DNA from 2 places in the Pseudomonas protegens genome. Region 1 is predicted to be linked to the other one. Evidence: predicted binding sites of a transcription regulator. Region 1 holds the regulator's gene; the other holds the start of a gene.
What was found. The regulator sigma-54, encoded in region 1, starts transcription at its own class of promoters, with help from an activator protein. The targets are predictions, from matches to a motif close to ANTGGCATNNANNTTGCTNT.
Positions count from the first base shown of each region.

Region 2: a site for sigma-54 is predicted at 6,205-6,224, ahead of flgB (flagellar basal body rod protein FlgB). Genes of this name have one in related genera too.

Region 1 is NZ_CP060201.1:2,154,648-2,164,261, reverse strand. Features, by position in the region: gene rapZ (RNase adapter RapZ) at 1-501, opposite strand, end outside; gene ptsN (PTS IIA-like nitrogen regulatory protein PtsN) at 504-968, opposite strand; gene hpf (ribosome hibernation-promoting factor, HPF/YfiA family) at 981-1,286, opposite strand; gene GGI48_RS10190 (RNA polymerase factor sigma-54) at 1,414-2,907, opposite strand; gene lptB (LPS export ABC transporter ATP-binding protein) at 3,090-3,815, opposite strand; gene lptA (lipopolysaccharide transport periplasmic protein LptA) at 3,815-4,360, opposite strand; gene lptC (LPS export ABC transporter periplasmic protein LptC) at 4,347-4,919, opposite strand; gene GGI48_RS10170 (KdsC family phosphatase) at 4,929-5,453, opposite strand; gene GGI48_RS10165 (KpsF/GutQ family sugar-phosphate isomerase) at 5,454-6,428, opposite strand; gene GGI48_RS10160 (ATP-binding cassette domain-containing protein) at 6,693-7,502, shown strand; gene mlaE (lipid asymmetry maintenance ABC transporter permease subunit MlaE) at 7,502-8,299, shown strand; gene mlaD (outer membrane lipid asymmetry maintenance protein MlaD) at 8,299-8,766, shown strand; gene GGI48_RS10145 (phospholipid-binding protein MlaC) at 8,778-9,431, shown strand; gene GGI48_RS10140 (lipid asymmetry maintenance protein MlaB) at 9,428-9,614, shown strand, end outside.
Region 2 is NZ_CP060201.1:5,043,443-5,053,056, forward strand. Features, by position in the region: gene GGI48_RS23510 (glutamine synthetase family protein) at 1-42, shown strand, start outside; gene GGI48_RS23515 (MFS transporter) at 117-1,487, shown strand; gene GGI48_RS23520 (flagellar brake protein) at 1,546-2,292, opposite strand; gene GGI48_RS23525 (flagella synthesis protein FlgN) at 2,389-2,856, opposite strand; gene flgM (flagellar biosynthesis anti-sigma factor FlgM) at 2,905-3,222, opposite strand; gene flgA (flagellar basal body P-ring formation chaperone FlgA) at 3,374-4,135, opposite strand; gene GGI48_RS23540 (chemotaxis protein CheV) at 4,211-5,143, shown strand; gene cheR (protein-glutamate O-methyltransferase CheR) at 5,188-6,015, shown strand; gene flgB (flagellar basal body rod protein FlgB) at 6,266-6,673, shown strand; gene flgC (flagellar basal body rod protein FlgC) at 6,677-7,120, shown strand; gene flgD (flagellar hook assembly protein FlgD) at 7,136-7,867, shown strand; gene flgE (flagellar hook protein FlgE) at 7,897-9,240, shown strand; gene GGI48_RS23570 (ribonucleoside-diphosphate reductase subunit alpha) at 9,505-9,614, opposite strand, start outside.

The sequences.
Region 1 (9,614 bases):
AAACGCGGTGCCGGGTTCCGGCTGGTTCAACAGGCGCAGCTTGATGGTGTCCCGCAGTTGGTAGAGGTTCAGATTGGTGGTGTTGACCTTGAGGTCGGCCAGATCGACGATCGGGCCCAGCAGTTGGGTTTCATCGTGGATGGCTTCGGCCAGCGAGCGATTGGCACTGCTCAGCGGGTGACGACGACGAGTTTCCGAGAAGCGCTTGAGCAGGGTTTCCTCGTCGGCATCCAGATACAGCACATCGCACTGGATATGCCGGCTGCGCACTTCTTCCAGCAGCTCGGGAAAGCGTGACAGATGGCTGGGCAGGTTGCGGGCGTCGATGGACACCGCCACCAGCGGTTGCGCCAGTTCAGTGTGAATCAATGCACGTTCGGCCAGCTCGGGCAGCAAGCCTGCGGGCAGGTTGTCGATGCAGTAGTAGCCGTGGTCCTCGAGAACATCGAGGGCGGTGCTTTTACCTGAGCCGGAACGGCCGCTGACGATGATCAAGCGCATGATTACTGACCGTTTTGCTCGTCCAGGACAACCTGATACAAGGCTTCGTTGCTGGAGGCACTGCGCAGGCGATCACGGACTTCCTTGCGATCGAGCATGCTGGCGATCTGCCGCAGCAGTTCCAGGTGAGCATCGGTGGCGGCTTCCGGGACCAGCAGGACAAACAGCAGGTCGACCGGGGCGCCGTCGATGGCGTCGAAATCGATGGGGGCGTCCAAGTGCATCAGTGCACTGATGGGCGACTCACAGCCTTTGAGGCGGCAGTGGGGAATAGCGATGCCGTTGCCAAAACCGGTGGAGCCGAGTTTCTCGCGGGCGATCAGGCTCTCGAAGACGTCCTGCATCTCCAGATCAGGCACTTCACGGCTGATCAGGTTGGCAATTTGTTCGAGGGCGCGTTTTTTACTGCCGCCCGGCACGTTCACCAGGGAACGGCCGGGGGTCAGGATGCTTTCAAGTCGGATCATGGGAGGGGAGTGTTAGCGACCCGTGCCTTGGAGAAGGTGGAGTTGCTTTTCCTTATGCTTTTTCAGTTGGCGGTCAAGCTTGTCCGTGAGCAGGTCGATTGCGGCATACATATCGTCATGTTCTGCATTGGCGACGACCTCCCCACCGTGGATGTGCAGCGTGGCTTCGATTTTCTGCTTCAGTTTTTCGACGGCCATGGTGACCTGCACATTGGTAATCTTGTCGAAATGCCGCTCCAGCCGGTCGAGTTTTTCGCCGATGTAAGCGCGCAGAGGTTCAGTCACTTCGAGTTGGTGTCCACTGATGTTGACTTGCATACAGCTTCTCCTTCGTTGCCAGTGCATAACGCGGCAGGCTGAGGTGCCTGCCACCTAGACCATGCCTGCAATCACTGGCTCAGCCAGCTTGCAGGCACGCTCTGAAACGCTGTGGCCGGCCCGGCGGTTACATCAACCGCTTCCGTTCGCTGGAAGGCGCGATCCCAAGGGATTCGCGGTATTTGGCGACGGTCCGACGGGCTACCTGAATGCCTTGTGCCTCCAGTAAACCAGCGATCTTGCTGTCACTCAACGGCTTTTTCTGATTTTCCGCGGCCACCAGTTTTTTGATGATCGCGCGGATTGCCGTGGACGAGCATTCGCCGCCTTCCGAGGTGCTGACGTGGCTGGAGAAAAAGTATTTCAGTTCATATATGCCCCGAGGGGTATGCATGAATTTTTGCGTGGTCACCCGGGAAATCGTTGATTCGTGCATGCCTACCGCTTCGGCAATGTCATGCAGAACCAGGGGTTTCATGGCTTCGTCGCCGTACTCTAGGAAGCCCCGTTGGTGCTCGACGATCTGGGTGGCGACTTTCATCAGGGTTTCGTTGCGGCTCTGCAGGCTCTTGATGAACCAGCGGGCTTCCTGCAACTGATTGCGCATGAAGGTGTTGTCGGCGCTGGTGTCGGCGCGGCGAACAAAGCCGGCGTACTGTGCGTTGACCCGCAGGCGTGGCACGGATTCCTGGTTCAACTCCACCAGCCAGCGCTCGTTGTCCTTGCGCACGATGACGTCCGGGACCACGTACTCGGCTTCGCTGGATTCGATCTGCGAGCCGGGACGCGGATTGAGACTTTGCACCAGTTCGATGACCTGGCGCAGTTCGTCTTCCTTGAGCTTCATGCGGCGCATCAATTGGCTGTAGTCGCGACTGCCCAGAAGGTCGATGTAATCGCTGACCAGGCGCTGGGCCTCGCTAAGCCAAGGGGTTTTCGCCGGCAGTTGGCGCAGTTGCAGGAGCAGGCATTCACCCAGGTTGCGTGCACCGATACCGGCAGGTTCGAATTGCTGGATGCGATGCAGGACGGCTTCGATCTCGTCCAGCTCGATGTCCAGCTCCGGATCGAAGGCCTCGAGGATTTCCTCAAGGGTTTCGTCCAGGTAGCCCTGATTGTTGATGCAATCGATCAGGGTCACGGCGATCAGGCGATCGGTGTCCGACATCGGGGCCAGGTTCAGTTGCCAGAGCAGGTGGCTCTGCAGGCTTTCACCGGCCGATGTGCGAGTGGTGAAGTCCCACTCGTCGTCATCGCTGCTGGGCAGGCTGCTGGCGCTGGTCTGGTAGACGTCTTCCCAGGCGGTGTCCACGGGCAGTTCGTTGGGGATGCGTTCGTTCCACTCGCCTTCCTCGAGGTTGTCCACCGTGGGGGCGGTTTCCTGATAGGAGGGTTCCTGGATTTCGGTATTGGGTTTGGACTCGGTGTTGTCGGCCAGGGGGTCACTGTTGTCGAAGTCGTCGCCGTCTTCCTGGCGTTCGAGCATCGGGTTGGACTCCAGGGCTTCCTGGATTTCCTGTTGCAGGTCCAGGGTCGACAATTGGAGCAGGCGGATGGCCTGTTGCAGCTGCGGTGTCATCGTCAGCTGCTGGCCCATTCTCAGGACTAGCGATGGTTTCATGGCAGGGGCTTAACACCTTATTTGCCGGCGCACATGCGCCATCCACTACAGGGCGCCGGAGCGCCAAACATAAGCAAATTATATGCCTGAAACTGAAGTGTTTGCCTAGAGCGCTGTAACAATAAAGTTTGTGGGGATTTATCGTTTCCGGCGCTCTGGCGTCTGGCCCGACACCTCAGCCGTTACAGGCGGAACTCATGGCCCAGATAGACTTCCTTGACCAGTTCATTGGCCAGGATAGTCTCGGAGTCGCCTTCGGCGATCAGTTGCCCGTCGTTGACGATATAGGCGGTCTCACAGATGTCCAGGGTTTCCCGGACGTTGTGGTCAGTGATCAGCACACCGATGCCTTTGGCCTTCAGGTGATGGATGATCTGCTTGATATCGCCGACCGAGATCGGGTCCACACCGGCGAAGGGTTCGTCCAGCAGGATGAACTTGGGGGCGGTAGCCAGCGCTCGGGCGATTTCCACGCGGCGGCGCTCACCACCGGACAGGCTCATGCCGAGGTTGTCGCGGATGTGGTTGATGTGGAATTCCTGCAGCAGGCTTTCCAGCTCCTGGCGACGGCCGGCCTTGTCGAGCTCCTTGCGGGTCTCGAGGATGGCCATGATGTTGTCGGCCACCGACAGCTTGCGAAAGATCGAGGCTTCCTGGGGCAGGTAGCCGATACCGGCGCGGGCGCGACCGTGCATCGGTTGGTGGCTGACGTCCAGATCATCGATCAGCACGCGGCCCTGATCGGCCTGGACCAGGCCGACGATCATGTAGAAGCAGGTGGTCTTGCCGGCGCCGTTGGGGCCGAGCAGGCCGACGATCTGACCGCTGTCGATGGACAGGCTGACATCACGCACGACCTGGCGGCTATTGTAGCTCTTGGCCAGGTGCTGAGCTTTCAGAGTTGCCATTACTGGGCCTTTTGCTCGTCGGTTTTCTTTTTCGGCTGGATGACCATGTCGATCCGCGGACGTGGCGCGGTGACCGAGCTGCCATTGGCGCGACCGGCGTTAGCCACTTGCTTGACGGTGTCGTAGACGATTTTCTCGCCTTCGGTGGTGTTGCCGTCGTTGATCACCTTGGCCTTGTCGATCAGCACGATGCGGTTCTGCTGGGCATGGTACTGGATGGTCACGGCGTAGGCCTGGACCGGTTTCGGGTCGGTCTGCTTCTGCAGCTGCTCGAAGTAGGCCAGGTTGCCCACCGAAGTCACGACATCGATTTCGCCAGTCTTGGATCGGGTGATGGTCACGGTGTTGCCGGTGATCTTCATCGAGCCCTGGGTGATGATCACATCGCCCTTGTAGGTGGCCACGCCGTTCTTGTCGTCCAACTGGGCGTCGTCGGCCTGAATGCGGATCGGCTGTTGGCTATCGTTCGGCAGAGCCCAGGCGCTCACGCTTCCCAGTGCTGCGCCCAGACTGAGCAAAATAGGGAGGGTTTTAACGAGCCTCATACTGTCCTCTTACGTTCGATAGCAGGTTCATCCTGCCGTCTTTCAAATACGCTTTCATTCCCTTGGCAGTGGTCACGCCGTCGGCGCCGTCGATTCTAACGGCTTGCTCGGTCTGCGCATATTGCTTCTGCGGGAATACTGTCATGCGGCTGGTGGTGATCAGCAGGTTGCGGTTGTGCTCATCGGTGCGGGAAACCCGGACCGAATCGATCAGCTCGACCTCGGTGCCGTCCGGATTGACTTCGCCGCGCTCGCTCTGGACGTGCCAGGGATAAGTGGTGCCGCGGTACATCTGCAGGTCGGGCTTGGTCAGCAGCGTCACTTCGCTGGCCTTGATGTGCTCGACCTTGTCCGAGGTCATTTCGTACTGCAGTTTGCCGTCGGGCAGGTACTGCACGCTGCGGGCGTTGATCGCGTAATAGTCGATGGCGCTCTCGTCGACCTGCACCACAGGCTTGTCGAGGAAGCGTTCCGGGCTGATGTTCCAGTAGCCGACCGCCGCGAACAGCAGGGCGATGGTCCCGAAGATCAGGATGGTGCGAATCTTTTTACTCAGCATGGGAGGGCTCTATAAATAAGCGGCATTGGCTGCTTCAAGGCGATCCTGGGCGCGCAGGATCAGCTCGCAGAACTCCCGTGCGGCGCCTTCGCCGCCACGGGCGAGGGTAATGCCGTGGGCGTGTTCGCGGACAAAGCCGGCGGCGTTGGCCACCGCCATGCCCAGGCCGACACGGCGGATCACCGGCAGGTCGGGCAGGTCGTCACCCAGGTAGGCGACCTGTTCATAGCTTAGGCCCAGTTGGCCAAGAAGTTCGTCCAGTACCACCAGCTTGTCTTCGCGGCCCTGGTACAGGTGGGGAATCCCCAGGTTCTTGGCCCGACGCTCCACCACCGGGGTCTTGCGCCCGCTGATGATCGCGGTCTGCACCCCGGCGGCCATGAGCATCTTGATGCCTTGGCCGTCGAGGGTGTTGAAGGTCTTGAACTCGCTGCCGTCTTCAAGGAAGTACAGGCGACCGTCGGTCAGGACTCCGTCGACGTCGAAGACCGCCAGCTTGATGTGTTTACCGCGTTGCAGCAGGTCGGCACTCATTTACATCACTCCCGCGCGCAGCAGGTCGTGCATGTTCAAGGCGCCGATCGGCCGGTCTTCCTTGTCCACCACCACCAGGGCGCTGATTTTATGGTCTTCCATGATCTTCAGGGCTTCGGCGGCCAGCATATCGGCACAGGCGGTCTTGCCATGAGGGGTCATGACCGAATCGATGGTGGCGTGGTGGATATCGATGGCGCGATCCAGGGTGCGGCGCAGGTCGCCGTCGGTGAAGATCCCGGCCAGGCGACCGTCGGCTTCCAGGATCACGGTCATGCCCAGGCCCTTGCGGGTCATTTCCATGAGCGCATCCTTGAGCAGGGTGCCCCGTTGCACCTGTGGCAGGTCGCTGCCTTCGTGCATCACGTTCTCGACCTTGAGCAGCAGGCGGCGGCCCAAGGCGCCTCCGGGATGGGAGAACGCGAAGTCTTCGGCGGTGAACCCGCGAGCTTCCAGCAGGGCCACGGCCAGGGCATCGCCCATGACCAGGGCGGCAGTGGTCGAGGAGGTCGGCGCCAGGTTCAGCGGGCAGGCCTCGTGTTCGACATGCACATTCAGGTTGACGTCGGCGGCCTTGGCCAGCGGCGACTCGGGGTTGCCGGTGAGGCTGATCAGCTGGATGCCCAGGCGCTTGATCAGCGGCAGCAGGGTGACGATTTCGTTGGTGGAGCCGGAGTTGGAGAGGGCCAGGATCACGTCGTCGCGGGTGATCATGCCCATGTCGCCATGACTGGCTTCGGCCGGATGGACAAAGAAAGCCGTGGTTCCGGTGCTGGCCAGAGTCGCCGCGATCTTGTTGCCGACGTGCCCGGACTTGCCCATGCCCACCACGACCACGCGGCCTTTGCTGGCCAGAATCATCTCGCAAGCGCGTACGAAATCTGCGTCGATATGGGGCAGCAAGCCTTCTACGGCCTGAAGTTCGAGGCGGATGGTGCGTTGTGCTGATTGAATCAGGTCGCTGGATTGGCTCATGTCTGAAATCGTATAGCCCGATGAAAAGGCGGCGATTATAGCGGTAATGAACAAATCCCTCACGCAAGTTCGTCAGCCTTTGTCCGTCCGGTATCAGGATTCCTCCGATTTCGCCTGTCCTGGACCTGAACGTTGACGGCTTCGGCCTTGGGGGCGCCGTATCAGCAGTGATATAGTTCGCCGCCAGTTCGGCCTGCCCAGGGGCACGTACTCCCGGCAGGGAGCCAAGCGTCCGAGTGATAGGCTGCATCGCAAGGAGTTTAGATGAGTGCCGATAACGCCTACGCGGTCGAGCTGAAGGGACTGTCCTTCAAGCGCGGTGCGCGCAGCATTTTCAATAACGTGGATATCCGTATTCCGCGGGGCAAGGTCACCGGCATCATGGGGCCTTCCGGCTGCGGAAAAACCACCCTGTTGCGCTTGATGGGCATGCAGTTGCGGCCCAGCAGCGGCGAAGTGTGGGTCAACGGCCAGAATCTGCCGACCCTCTCGCGCAGCGATCTGTTCGATGCACGCAAGCAGATGGGCGTGCTGTTTCAGAGTGGCGCGCTGTTCACCGATCTGGATGTGTTCGAGAACGTGGCCTTTCCGCTGCGGGTGCATACCGAGCTGCCGGACGAGATGATTCGCGACATTGTCCTGCTCAAGCTGCAGGCGGTGGGCCTGCGCGGTGCCGTCGACCTGATGCCCGACGAGCTGTCCGGCGGCATGAAGCGTCGGGTCGCCCTGGCCCGGGCCATCGCCCTGGACCCGCAGATTCTCATGTACGACGAGCCCTTCGTGGGGCAGGACCCGATTGCCATGGGCGTCCTGGTGCGCTTGATTCGCCTGCTCAACGATGCCCTGGGCATTACCAGCATCGTGGTGTCCCACGATCTTGCGGAAACCGCGAGCATTGCCGATTACCTCTATGTGGTTGGCGATGGCCAGGTATTGGGGCAGGGAACTCCTGACGAACTGATGGACTCCGACAATCCGCGTATCCGTCAATTCATGAAGGGCGATCCCGACGGCCCGGTGCCGTTTCACTTTCCAGCGACGGATTACCGCGCAGATCTTCTGGGGAAGCGCTGATGCGCAAAATATCGCTAATCGAGAGGGTTCGCCTCTTCGGTCGCTCAGGCATCGATGTCCTGGCGGTACTGGGGCGTTCCACCCTGTTCCTGTTTCACGCGCTGCTGGGACGCGGCGGCATCGGCGGCAGTTTCGGCCTGCTGATCAAGCAACTGCACTCCGTGGGCGTGATGTCCCTGGTGATCATCGTCGTGTCCGGGGTCTTTATCGGCATGGTGCTGGCGCTGCAGGGCTTCAACATTCTCTCCAGCTACGGTTCGGAGCAGGCGGTAGGGCAGATGGTCGCCCTGACCCTGTTGCGCGAGCTGGGGCCGGTGGTCACCGCGCTGCTGTTCGCCGGTCGCGCCGGTTCGGCGCTGACGGCCGAGATCGGCAACATGAAATCCACCGAGCAGCTCTCCAGCCTGGAGATGATCGGGGTCGACCCGCTCAAGTACATCATCGCGCCGCGCCTGTGGGCCGGCTTCATTTCCCTGCCGCTGCTGGCGATGATTTTCAGTGTGGTGGGGATTTGGGGCGGTTCCTGGGTTGCCGTGGACTGGCTGGGGGTCTATGAAGGTTCCTACTGGTCGAACATGCAGAACAGCGTGACCTTCAGCGGTGACGTACTCAACGGTGTGATCAAAAGTATCGTTTTTGCGTTTGTAGTGACCTGGATCGCCGTATTCCAAGGCTACGACTGTGAGCCCACTTCAGAGGGGATCAGCCGTGCCACTACCAAGACCGTGGTGTACGCCTCGTTGGCCGTACTGGGCTTGGACTTTATTCTGACCGCCTTGATGTTTGGAGATTTCTGATGCAAAACCGCACCCTGGAAATCGGTGTCGGCCTTTTCCTGCTGGCCGGCATTCTGGCTTTGCTGTTGCTTGCCCTGCGAGTCAGTGGCTTGTCTCCGAGCGCAAGCACCGATACCTACAAGCTTTACGCCTACTTCGACAATATCGCCGGTTTGACGGTCAGAGCTAAGGTGACCATGGCCGGGGTAACCATCGGCAAGGTCACGGCGATCGATCTGGACCGTGACAGCTTCACCGGTCGGGTGACGATGCAACTGGAAAAACGTGTGGATAATCTGCCGACCGACTCCACTGCATCTATTCTGACGGCTGGCCTGTTGGGTGAGAAATACATCGGTATCAGCGTGGGCGGGGAAGAAGCCTTGCTCAAGGATGGTGGAACCATCCACGACACCCAGTCGTCGCTGGTGCTGGAGGACCTGATCGGTAAATTCCTGCTCAATACCGTTAGCAAAGACGCCAAATGAGGAGTTTTTCGATGATCTCTATCTTGCGACGTGGCCTGTTGGTGCTGCTGGCGGCCCTGCCGTTGCTGGCTAACGCGGCCGCTGCACCTTCCGCCCACGATCTGGTGCAGGACACCACCACCCGCCTGCTGGCGGATCTGGCGGCCAACAAGGAAAAGTACAAGCAAAGCCCGAACGACTTCTACAACGCCCTGAACGGCATTGTCGGTCCGGTGGTGGACGCCGACGGCATCTCCCGCAGCATCATGACCGTGAAGTATTCGCGCAAGGCCACGCCGGAGCAGATGGCGCGCTTCCAGGAAAACTTCAAGCGCAGCCTGATGCAGTTCTATGGCAACGCCTTGCTCGAGTACAACAACCAGGGCATCACCGTTTCTCCGGCCAAGGATGAAAGCGGCACCCGTACCAGCGTGGACATGCAGGTCAAAGGCAACAACGGCGCGATCTATCCAGTGTCCTACACCCTGGAAAAGATCAACGACGAGTGGAAAGTACGCAACGTGATCATCAACGGCATCAACATCGGCAAGCTGTTCCGTGATCAGTTCGCCGACGCCATGCAGCGCAACGGCAACAACCTGGACAAGACCATCGACGGCTGGGCCGGCGAAGTGGCCAAGGCCAAGGAAGTCACCGAAGACGCTGCCCATAAGGCGGCACAATGAGCGAGTCGGCCGTGCGCCTGGGTGACGCCGGGGAGCTGCTGATCAGCGGCGTGCTGGACTACCGCAGCGGCCCGAGCCTGCGCAAGCAGGGCCTGGCGCTGATCAAGTCGAGTCCGGGCACGGCCCTGGTACTCGACTGCTCGGCGGTGGAAAAGTCCAGTAGCGTCGGTCTGGCCCTGTTGC
Region 2 (9,614 bases), 2.9 Mb from region 1:
ATCACTCCCTGGGAGCGGCGTGTGTTAGCGGCCCAGGCGTAACCTCACCCGTCGCTGGACGGGCCCCGATCTGTCTGGGGCCCGTCACCTCATTCAAGGAGCCGCTCGGAACGCCGATGCGCCAAATCTGGAAATCCTTTCGAGCGCTTTATTTCGCCTCGCTGATGATGTTGATCGGTTCGGGCCTGCTCAGCACTTATCTGGCCCTGCGCCTGGCTGCCGACCATGTCGATGGCCTGTGGGTGGGGGCCCTGATGGCGGCTAACTATTTCGGTCTGGTATTGGGGGGCAAGCTGGGGCATCGGCTGATTGCCCGGGTCGGGCACATTCGTGCTTACGCCACCTGTGCCGGGATCGTCGGTGCGGCCGTGCTTGGGCACGGTCTGGTGGATTGGCTGCCTGCCTGGCTGGTGCTGCGGATGATCGTCGGCCTGGGGATGATGTGCCAGTACATGGTCATCGAAAGCTGGCTCAATGAGCAGGCCGACGCCAATCAGCGAGGACTTGTGTTCAGCGGCTACATGATCGCTTCTTACCTGGGGCTGGTGCTGGGGCAGTTGATACTGGTCATGCACCCGGCGCTGGGACCGGAGCTGTTGATGCTGGTGGCCCTGTGCTTTGCCCTGTGTCTGGTGCCGGTGGCCATGACCCGGCGTATTCACCCGGCGCCTCTGCATCCGGCGCCGATGGAGCCGCGCTTCTTTATCAAGCGGGTGCCGCAGTCCTTGAGTACCGTGTTGGGCTCGGGCCTGATCGTCGGCTCGTTCTACGGTCTTGCGCCGCTCTACGCCTCGCAGCAGGGGCTGAGCACCGAGCAGGTGGGCCTGTTCATGGGCAGCTGTATCTTTGCCGGGCTGGTGGTGCAATGGCCGCTGGGCTGGTTGTCCGATCGTTATGATCGGGCGCTGTTGATTCGTTGCTTTGCCTTGTTCCTGGCGGTGGTGGCCTTGCCCTTGGCGGTCCTGCCAGCAGTGCCTCTGGAGCTGCTGTTCGTTCTCGGATTCCTCTGTTCGCTGGTGCAGTTCTGCCTCTATCCGCTGGCGGTGGCTTTTTCCAATGACCATGTGGAAAGCGATCGACGGGTGTCGCTGACGGCGATGCTGTTGGTCACCTATGGCGTTGGGGCGAGCGTCGGCCCGTTGGTGGCGGGGGTGCTGATGAAGTTGTTCGGCAGCCAGATGCTCTATGCCTTCTTCAGTTTCTTTGCCTTGGTGCTGGTCTGGCGGATTCGGCCGAAGGCGGTGACCAATCTGCATCAGGTGGACGATGCACCGCTGCATCACGTGGCGATGCCGGACAGTATGTCCAGTTCGCCACTGGTTGCTGCTCTCGATCCGCGGGTAGACGAGCAGGTGGTCCAGGACCAGATGCAGACCGCTCCCGCGCCGGACGCTGCGCCGGCTGCGGAGCCCGATACGCCGCAAGCTTCGGATGAGGTGCCGCCCGAGGAGTGTGCTCGGGATCACCTGAGCGGGGCCAGGCCCTAGAAACGCAAAACGGGCAGTTGCCGCAAGGCACTGCCCGTTTTCATGGGTGTCTGTTGAATCAGAGGTCGTCTTTGTCGAAGCGCCGTGCTTCGCGCTGCAGCTGATAGACGAAGCGCTCTACCTGGCGCTGGACCAGGCCGCTCATGTTATGAAAGCGCACGCCGGCAAAGGTGGTGTCGATGCGTTCTTCGTGATGCAGGTAACGCAGTTCGACCGGGGCGGTCATGTTGCCGAAGGGCAGGGCAGCAATGAAGCGTTCGTACACCTGACCCAGTTGCAGGCGCGAGGAAATATCACCATCGAAGCGCAGTTTGCAGCCGGTGGCGGAGATATCCAGCAGCTTGCCGGTCAGCGGGGATTTGAGTTTTTCGCCGCTCAGTTCGATATCCACCAACTGCGCCAGTTTCAGTGCGGCACGGAAAGCGTTGCGGCGCTGGTGGTAAACCACTTCGTCCGGCAGCGTGGTGCGGTAGCAGCGGCCGCCATTGGAATCGTCTAGGGTCGGAGTGCCATTGCTGTCCCAGGCGATGCGCACGCCTTCATGAAAGCCTTCAACACGAAATGGCTCGCCTGCCAGCAGGAAGCGCTCACCGTCGCGGGGAATCATTTCATCGAGAGCAATCATGTTGCTGTCGCGGTCCACTTCCACCAGATAGCTCTGGAAACGCTGGCTGCGCTCATGGAAAGTGATGATCAGCGGGTCGTGGCTCTCTTGCAGCAACCGCAAGTTGGAGGAAATTTCCAACGCAGTGGTGAACACCTTGGGTGGCTGCGGAGCATCTTCCGCGTTTGAGGCGTTGAACACGGTTCATCAATCTCCAGACAAAATACAACTACACGCAGGAGCTGGCATTCTGCCAGCATGTTTCACGGCTTGGTAGCACGCGCTCATTTTTGGAGTTTAAGCCTGACTGAGTGGGCGGGGCTTCGCAAGCATAGAGGTAGAGCCGCGGGCGTCATAAAGGGCTGGGGGTTCGCCGCCGTTGAGGATTTTCAACTGGTTGGCAGTGGTGGCCTGCTGAATCTGGATCGAGCGGCCATTGAGTTCATTGGTGGCCTGGCAGTCGGCGAGCAGTTGGGTCAGCAGGCTGCCCTGTTCAAGCAACTGATCGCCCACACTCGAGTGACTGGCCAGTTGTTCGAGGCCGGCACGATTGGTTGGCAGGTTCAGGCTGGCGAGGATCTCTGTACGTTTGCGGCCATGCTGTTCCAGCAAAATGACCAGGGCCTGCTTCTGCGCCAGAATATCCTCCAGCAGCGGCATATCACGGCCGTGCAGGGCTACGGATTCGGCTCTGAGCAGTTCCAGCAGTTGTTGCGCTGGAGCAAGGTCATCGTTGATCAGTTGCAGTAGATTGGTGTCGTGCATGGCTGGCCTTGGGGATTAAGCGTCCAAAAGCCTGGCGCAAGCCTGGGGCTAGCGCTGGGCTTCGAAGTTGAGCAGTTTGCTGGCTACACGGTTGCTGTCGACCTTGTAGCTGCCATCGGCAATGGCTTGCTTCAACTCGGCCACCCGGGCCTTGTCGACAGCAGGCTGATCGCGCAGCTTGTCGGTGATTTTCTGCAACTGTTGAGCCTCATTGCTGAGGTGTACCGATTCCCCGCTTTTGCTGGTCTCGGCTGCAGTTGCCGGCGGCGCGGACGTGCCGGCATCGCCGGTTTCCTTGCTGGTGCCGGTACGCGTACTGCCTGTCAGTAAAGGGGAGCTGTTTAAACGGCTGAAGTCGATGACCATGATGAAGAAAACCTCTGGGTATTTGGACGCTTGCCATGTTTTCGGCCATACCCTGAAAAACTTTAGGCTCGATTGTCGATAAGCCAACGCAGGTATCTGCGACCTTTGATTGGCCACAGTTTAGGGAACGACCGGGTCGAGCGCCAGTTATCTACATGGCCACTTCCACTTGGCCAGGGGCGGTGACGCGAGCCTTGATCACCCGTTGCGAGTTCAGGTTCTTGACCCGAATCTGCTCGCTCATGCCGCCGTTGGACAGTGCTTCCCCCGGCATTCGTACATTCAAGGTGCCGCTGCGTGCCGAGATCACTACGTGATCGCCTTTGCGCACCACCTCTGCCTGCTCCAGATGACCCAGGGTAATCAGTTGGTCGGCGACCATTGGTCGGACAAGTTTCTGACCAATGGCCTGATCCACCGAGGTCAGGTAGCCCTGATTGCTCTGGCTGATGTCCCGTTCGCGCAGCACGACGTCTTCGGGCTCAATGATGCCGGCGCGCTTGAGTGGCCGTGAGCTGGTAACCACTTCGCGGAACAGTTTGACCTGCGCCGGGACGAACACGGTCCAGGGCGAGCCGCCTTCGCAGCGCACCTTGACCGTGACCCTGCCCAGTGGCTGGGCAGGGCTTTCCAGGCTCGCTGTCAATTCCTTGTCGCACGCCGGCATGCGCATACGGGGATCCAGTTGGTTGACCTGAATTTCGTAGCGTCCTTCCGTTTGACTGGTAGCCAGGTAGTCTTCTACCGTGAATTCAAGAAACCCTTGAGTGACGCCGATAAGCAGATCAGGCAGGGTGACCGAATCAGCAACGGCAGGGCCGCCAGGGTTTAAGATACACAAGGCCGACAGCCCGCAGAGCAATGTGCGGTAGGGGGATGTCAGGCGTCGGGAAAATGTCGTTTTGGCGTTCATAACAGTTAAAAAGCAAGCGCCGTGCCGTTTAGCAATGAGCGTGCGTCGGATCTTAAAGCTTTGGGGAGTCTGGGCATGGCTGGTGTAATGGATTCGGTAAACCAGCGCACGCAATTGGTTGGGCAGAATCGCCTGGAACTGCTGCTGTTCCGTCTGGACGGTGAGCAGCTCTACGGGATCAACGTCTTCAAGGTTCGCGAGGTGCTGCAATGCCCCAAGCTGACCCTGATGCCCAAATCCAATCCTGTGGTGTGCGGTGTCGCGAATATTCGAGGGGCGACCATTCCGATCCTGGATCTGGCAATGGCCACCGGTGCTGGTGGACTGAAGGATCAGAGCAGCCCGTTTGTGATCATCACTGAGTACAACACCAAGACCCAAGGGTTTCTGGTGCGCTCGGTGGAACGCATCGTCAATATGAACTGGGAAGAAATTCATCCGCCACCCAAGGGGACCGGTCGCGATCACTACCTGACCGCGGTGACCCGGGTGGACAACCAGTTAGTCGAAATCATCGACGTGGAAAAGATATTGGCGGAAGTTGCGCCGACCTCGGAGTCGATTTCGGCGGGCGTGGTGGATCTTGAAACCCAGCACAAGGCCGTTTCCCTGCGAGTGCTGACCGTCGACGATTCGTCGGTGGCGCGCAAACAGGTTACCCGCTGCCTGCAGACGGTGGGGGTCGAAGTCGTGGCGTTGAATGATGGCCGGCAAGCGTTGGATTACCTGCGCAAGCTGGTGGATGAGGGCAAGAAGCCGGAAGAGGAGTTCCTCATGATGATTTCCGACATCGAGATGCCCGAAATGGACGGTTACACCCTCACGGCCGAGATACGTAACGATCCACGCATGCAAAAGCTGCATATCATCCTGCATACTTCGTTGTCAGGGGTGTTCAATCAGGCGATGGTGAAGAAGGTCGGTGCCGATGACTTCCTTGCCAAGTTCCGTCCTGATGACCTGGCTTCCCGGGTAGTTGACCGGATCAAAGCAGCAGACCACAGCTGAGGGTATCAGCCCTTGGCGGACATTAGATTTAAGAGGCGGCAGCATTGTCTACGGGTAATTTGGATTTTGAACAGTTCCGGGTCTTCCTGGAAAAAGCCTGTGGTATTTTGCTCGGGGAAAATAAGCAATATCTCGTCTCGAGCCGTCTCAACAAACTGATGGAGCAGCAAGGTCTCAAAACCTTGGGTGAGCTGGTTCAGCGGATTCAGACCCAGCCGCGCAGCGGATTGCGCGAGATGGTGGTGGACGCGATGACCACCAACGAAACCTTGTGGTTTCGTGACACCTATCCCTTCGAAGTGTTGAAGAACAAGGTGCTTCCCGAAGCGATCAAGGCCAGCCCCAACCAGCGTTTGCGGATCTGGTCGGCGGCTTGCTCGTCAGGGCAGGAACCCTATTCGTTGTCGATGTCCATCGACGAGTTCGAGCGCAGCAACATGGGCCAGTTGAAGATGGGGGTGCAGATCGTTGCCACCGACCTGTCCGGAACCATGCTCAACAACTGCAAGACCGGCGAATATGACAGCCTGGCAATTGGGCGTGGCCTTTCTGCCGAGCGCCTGCAGCGTTATTTCGATCCCAAGGGGCCGGGACGCTGGGTGGTCAAGGCACCGATCAAGAGTCGAGTGGAGTTTCGCTCGTTCAACCTGCTGGACAGCTATGCCAGTCTGGGCAAGTTCGATGTCGTGTTTTGCCGCAATGTGCTGATCTACTTCTCGGCCGAGGTCAAGAAGGACATCCTGATGCGCATTCATAGCACTCTGAAACCTGGCGGTTATCTGTTTCTGGGGGCTTCCGAAGCGCTCAATGGCCTGCCGGACCATTATCAGATGGTGCAATGCAGTCCGGGGATCATCTACCAGGCGAAGTGATCGACAGTTGCAACAATGAAAAGGAGGCCATAGGGCCTCCTTTTTTGTACGCGTCAGTTTCTTGCACGCAGTGGCAAATGCGGCAGGACCCTTGCCGCTTTGTCGGCGATTCGCGGAAGGCCATTGCCGCTTTTCTGGCATTGCCGGCTTGCCGCTGTCGGCAAAGCCTTGATTTACGGGGCTTCAGGACTTGGCACGTAGCTTGCTATATCCAGATTACGAAAAATCAGGTCACCCAAAGGTTTCCGACATGAGCATCAGCTTCGATAAAGCGCTCGGTATCCACGAACAGGCTCTTGGCTTTCGCGCCAAGCGCGCCGAAGTGCTGGCCAACAACATCGCCAACGCCGACACCCCGAACTACAAGGCTCGGGATCTGGACTTTTCCGCCGTGCTCGCCGAGCAGAATGAAAAGGTCAAGAACGGCACCTTCGCGTTGAACATGACCAATACCCGGCACATCGAAGCCCAGGGCCTGAGCAGTGGCGACGAGTCGCTGCTGTATCGGACCCCGATGCAGCCTTCGATCGACCAGAACACCGTGGACGCCCAGCTGGAGCAATCGAGCTATGCGCAGAACTCGGTGGACTTCCAGGCCAGCTTCACGCTGCTCAACAGCAAATTCAAAGGGTTGGTAGCAGCCCTGCGCGGAGAGTAATCCATGTCCCTCGCCAGTGTTTTCAATATTGCCGGTAGTGGCATGAGCGCTCAGACCACGCGTCTGAACACCGTCGCCAGTAACATCGCCAACGCCGAGAGCGTGTCGTCGAGCATCGATCAGACCTATCGTGCGCGTCACCCGGTATTCGCCACCATGTTCCAGGGTGCCCAGAGCGGCGGTAGCGATTCGCTGTTCCAGAACCAGGACGCCGCAGGCCAGGGCGTGCAGGTGCTGGGTGTGGTGGAAGACCAGAGCAATCTGGAAGCTCGCTATGAGCCTAACCATCCGGCCGCGGACGCCAAGGGTTATGTCTACTACCCCAACGTCAACGTGGTGGAGGAAATGGCCGACATGATTTCCGCCAGCCGCTCGTTCCAGACCAACGCTGAAATGATGAACACCGCCAAAACCATGATGCAGAAGGTCCTGACCCTCGGTCAGTGATAAGGGGCGAAGCCAATGAGCGTTACTGATACCACCAGCGGCCCGTCCCTCAAGGACGTATTGGCCAACTCGTCAAAGAAAACCACGACCACGTCCAGTGCCGACGGCCTGGCGGCTGCTACCAACAGCGCCACTGGCAAGCAGTCCCTGGGCAAGGACGCGTTCCTCAAGCTGCTGGTGACCCAGCTGAACAACCAGAACCCGCTGGATCCTCAGGACAACAGTGCATTCGTTGCCCAGCTGGCGCAGTTCTCCACCCTGGAGGGGATTACCACCCTCAATACCTCGGTGAACTCCATCACGGGCAACTACAAGTCGTCTCAGGCATTGCAGGCTTCGTCCCTAGTGGGGCGTTCGGTGATCGTCCAGACCGGCTCTACCCAGGTGGACACCAGCAAGAGCATGACCGGTTCCGTGACCGTACCTTCCAGTGTGAGTTCGGTCAGCGTGACCATCACCGACAAGGATGGAAACACCGTCAAGACCATCGACATGGGCAGTCAGAAGGCCGGTAACGCCAGCTTTGTCTGGGATGGCACCAAGACGGATGGCACCAAGGCGGATCCGGGCACCTACAACTTCAAGGCCAGCACTACCATCGACGGCAAGGGGACTGATCTGATCACCTACCTGCCAGCGACGGTCAACAGCGTCACCATCAGCCAGACCGGCGGCGAGTTGATGTTGAACCTTGCCGGCATGAGCAGTCCGATTGGCCTGTCCAAAGTACAAACCATTGGTATCTAGAGCCGACTAACCGGCAAAAGGAGTGGAATATGTCTTTCAATATCGGCCTTAGCGGTCTCTACGCTGCCAACAAACAGCTGGACGTTACCGGCAACAACATCGCCAACGTCGCCACCACCGGTTTCAAATCCTCCCGTGCGGAATTCGCCGACGTCTATTCGGCCACCAAGCTGGGCAGCGGCACTCAGGTGATTGGTAACGGCGTGCGCCTGGCCAACGTTTCCCAGCAGTTCACCAACGGTGATATCAACAACACCGGCAACGTGCTGGACATGGGCATCCAGGGCCAGGGTTTCTTCGTGCTCAGCACCAATGGCTCCCTGACCTACACCCGTGCCGGTACTTTCAAGACCGACAAGGATGGCTTCATCACCAACAGTGACGGCACTGCGCGTCTGCAAGGTTATGCCGTGGATGCCAATGGCAAGATCATCAACGGTGTGTTGACCGACCTGCGGATCGATACTTCGAACCTGGCACCCAAGCCAACCGACTCGATCTCCTCGACGATCAACCTGAACTCCGATGCCGATCCGATCAACGTCAACCCAGTGGCGCCGGCTCCGGCTTATGTGTTCGATCCGACCAAGAACACCACCTACACCAAGCAGTTCAGTACCCCGGTGTATGACACCCAGGGCAACAAGCACGTCATGGATCAGTACATGATCAAGACGCAGAACCCCAACGAATGGCAGACCTACACCCTGATCGATGGTCGCAACCCAGATGGTTCGGCTTTCACCATGGCCAACCAGGCGCCGATCACTATCAAGTTTGACTCCTCGGGCAAGCTTCAGACCCTGACGCCGCCTGCTGCACCGGCCGTCAGCCAGTTCACCGTCAATGGCAACAATATCGCCATGACCGCCTGGACTCCGGGTGATGTGGTCAATGGTGTCTTCGTTCCCAATGGTGCAGCGCCTGCACCGGGCGGCGTGAAGATCGATATGACCAAGACCGGTTCGGTATTCGGCGATACCAACCGTTCGGTAATCGCGCAGAACGGTTACTCCACTGGCCAGATCTCTAGCCTGACCATCGACGGCACCGGCGTCATGCTGGCCAACTTCAGCAACGAGCAGACCAAGCCGATCGGTCAGATCTCCCTGGCCAGCTTCACCAACGAGCAAGGCTTGCAGCCGGTAGGCGGCACCCAGTGGAAAGAAACCTACTCGTCGGGTATTCCAGGTTATGACGCACCGAAGACCGGAACCCTGGGCGCGGTAGTGTCCAACTCCCTAGAAGAGTCCAACGTCAACCTGACCAACGAACTGGTGAACCTGATCAAGGCCCAGAGCAACTATCAGGCGAACGCCAAGACCATCTCCACCCAGAGCACCATCATGCAGACCATCATCCAGATGACCTGATGCGGGTTGGCTGACACGCTGTACGAAAAGCCCCTCCTTGAGGGGCTTTTTTGTGCCTGTTCGATGGCGCTGTTTACCCTGCAGGAGCCTCTGCCGCAGGAGCTGGCTTGCCAGCGAAGGCGCTCTCTGAAGCCGTGCAAGGCTTCGGAGCTATTCGCCGGCAAGCCGCTTCCTGCACTGTGTTGCGGGCAAAAGAAAACCCCCGATAAACCGGAGGTCTATCGGGGGTTGTGGCAGGTGCCCGCGGGCACCTGTCAGCTCAGCTTATTGGCAAGCTTCGCAATCCGGCTCGTCGATGGCGCAAGCCTTCGGCACTGGCGCAGGACCGGCAGGAGCCGCCAGGACCGAGTCGTCACCGTGGTTGCCGCCGCTGG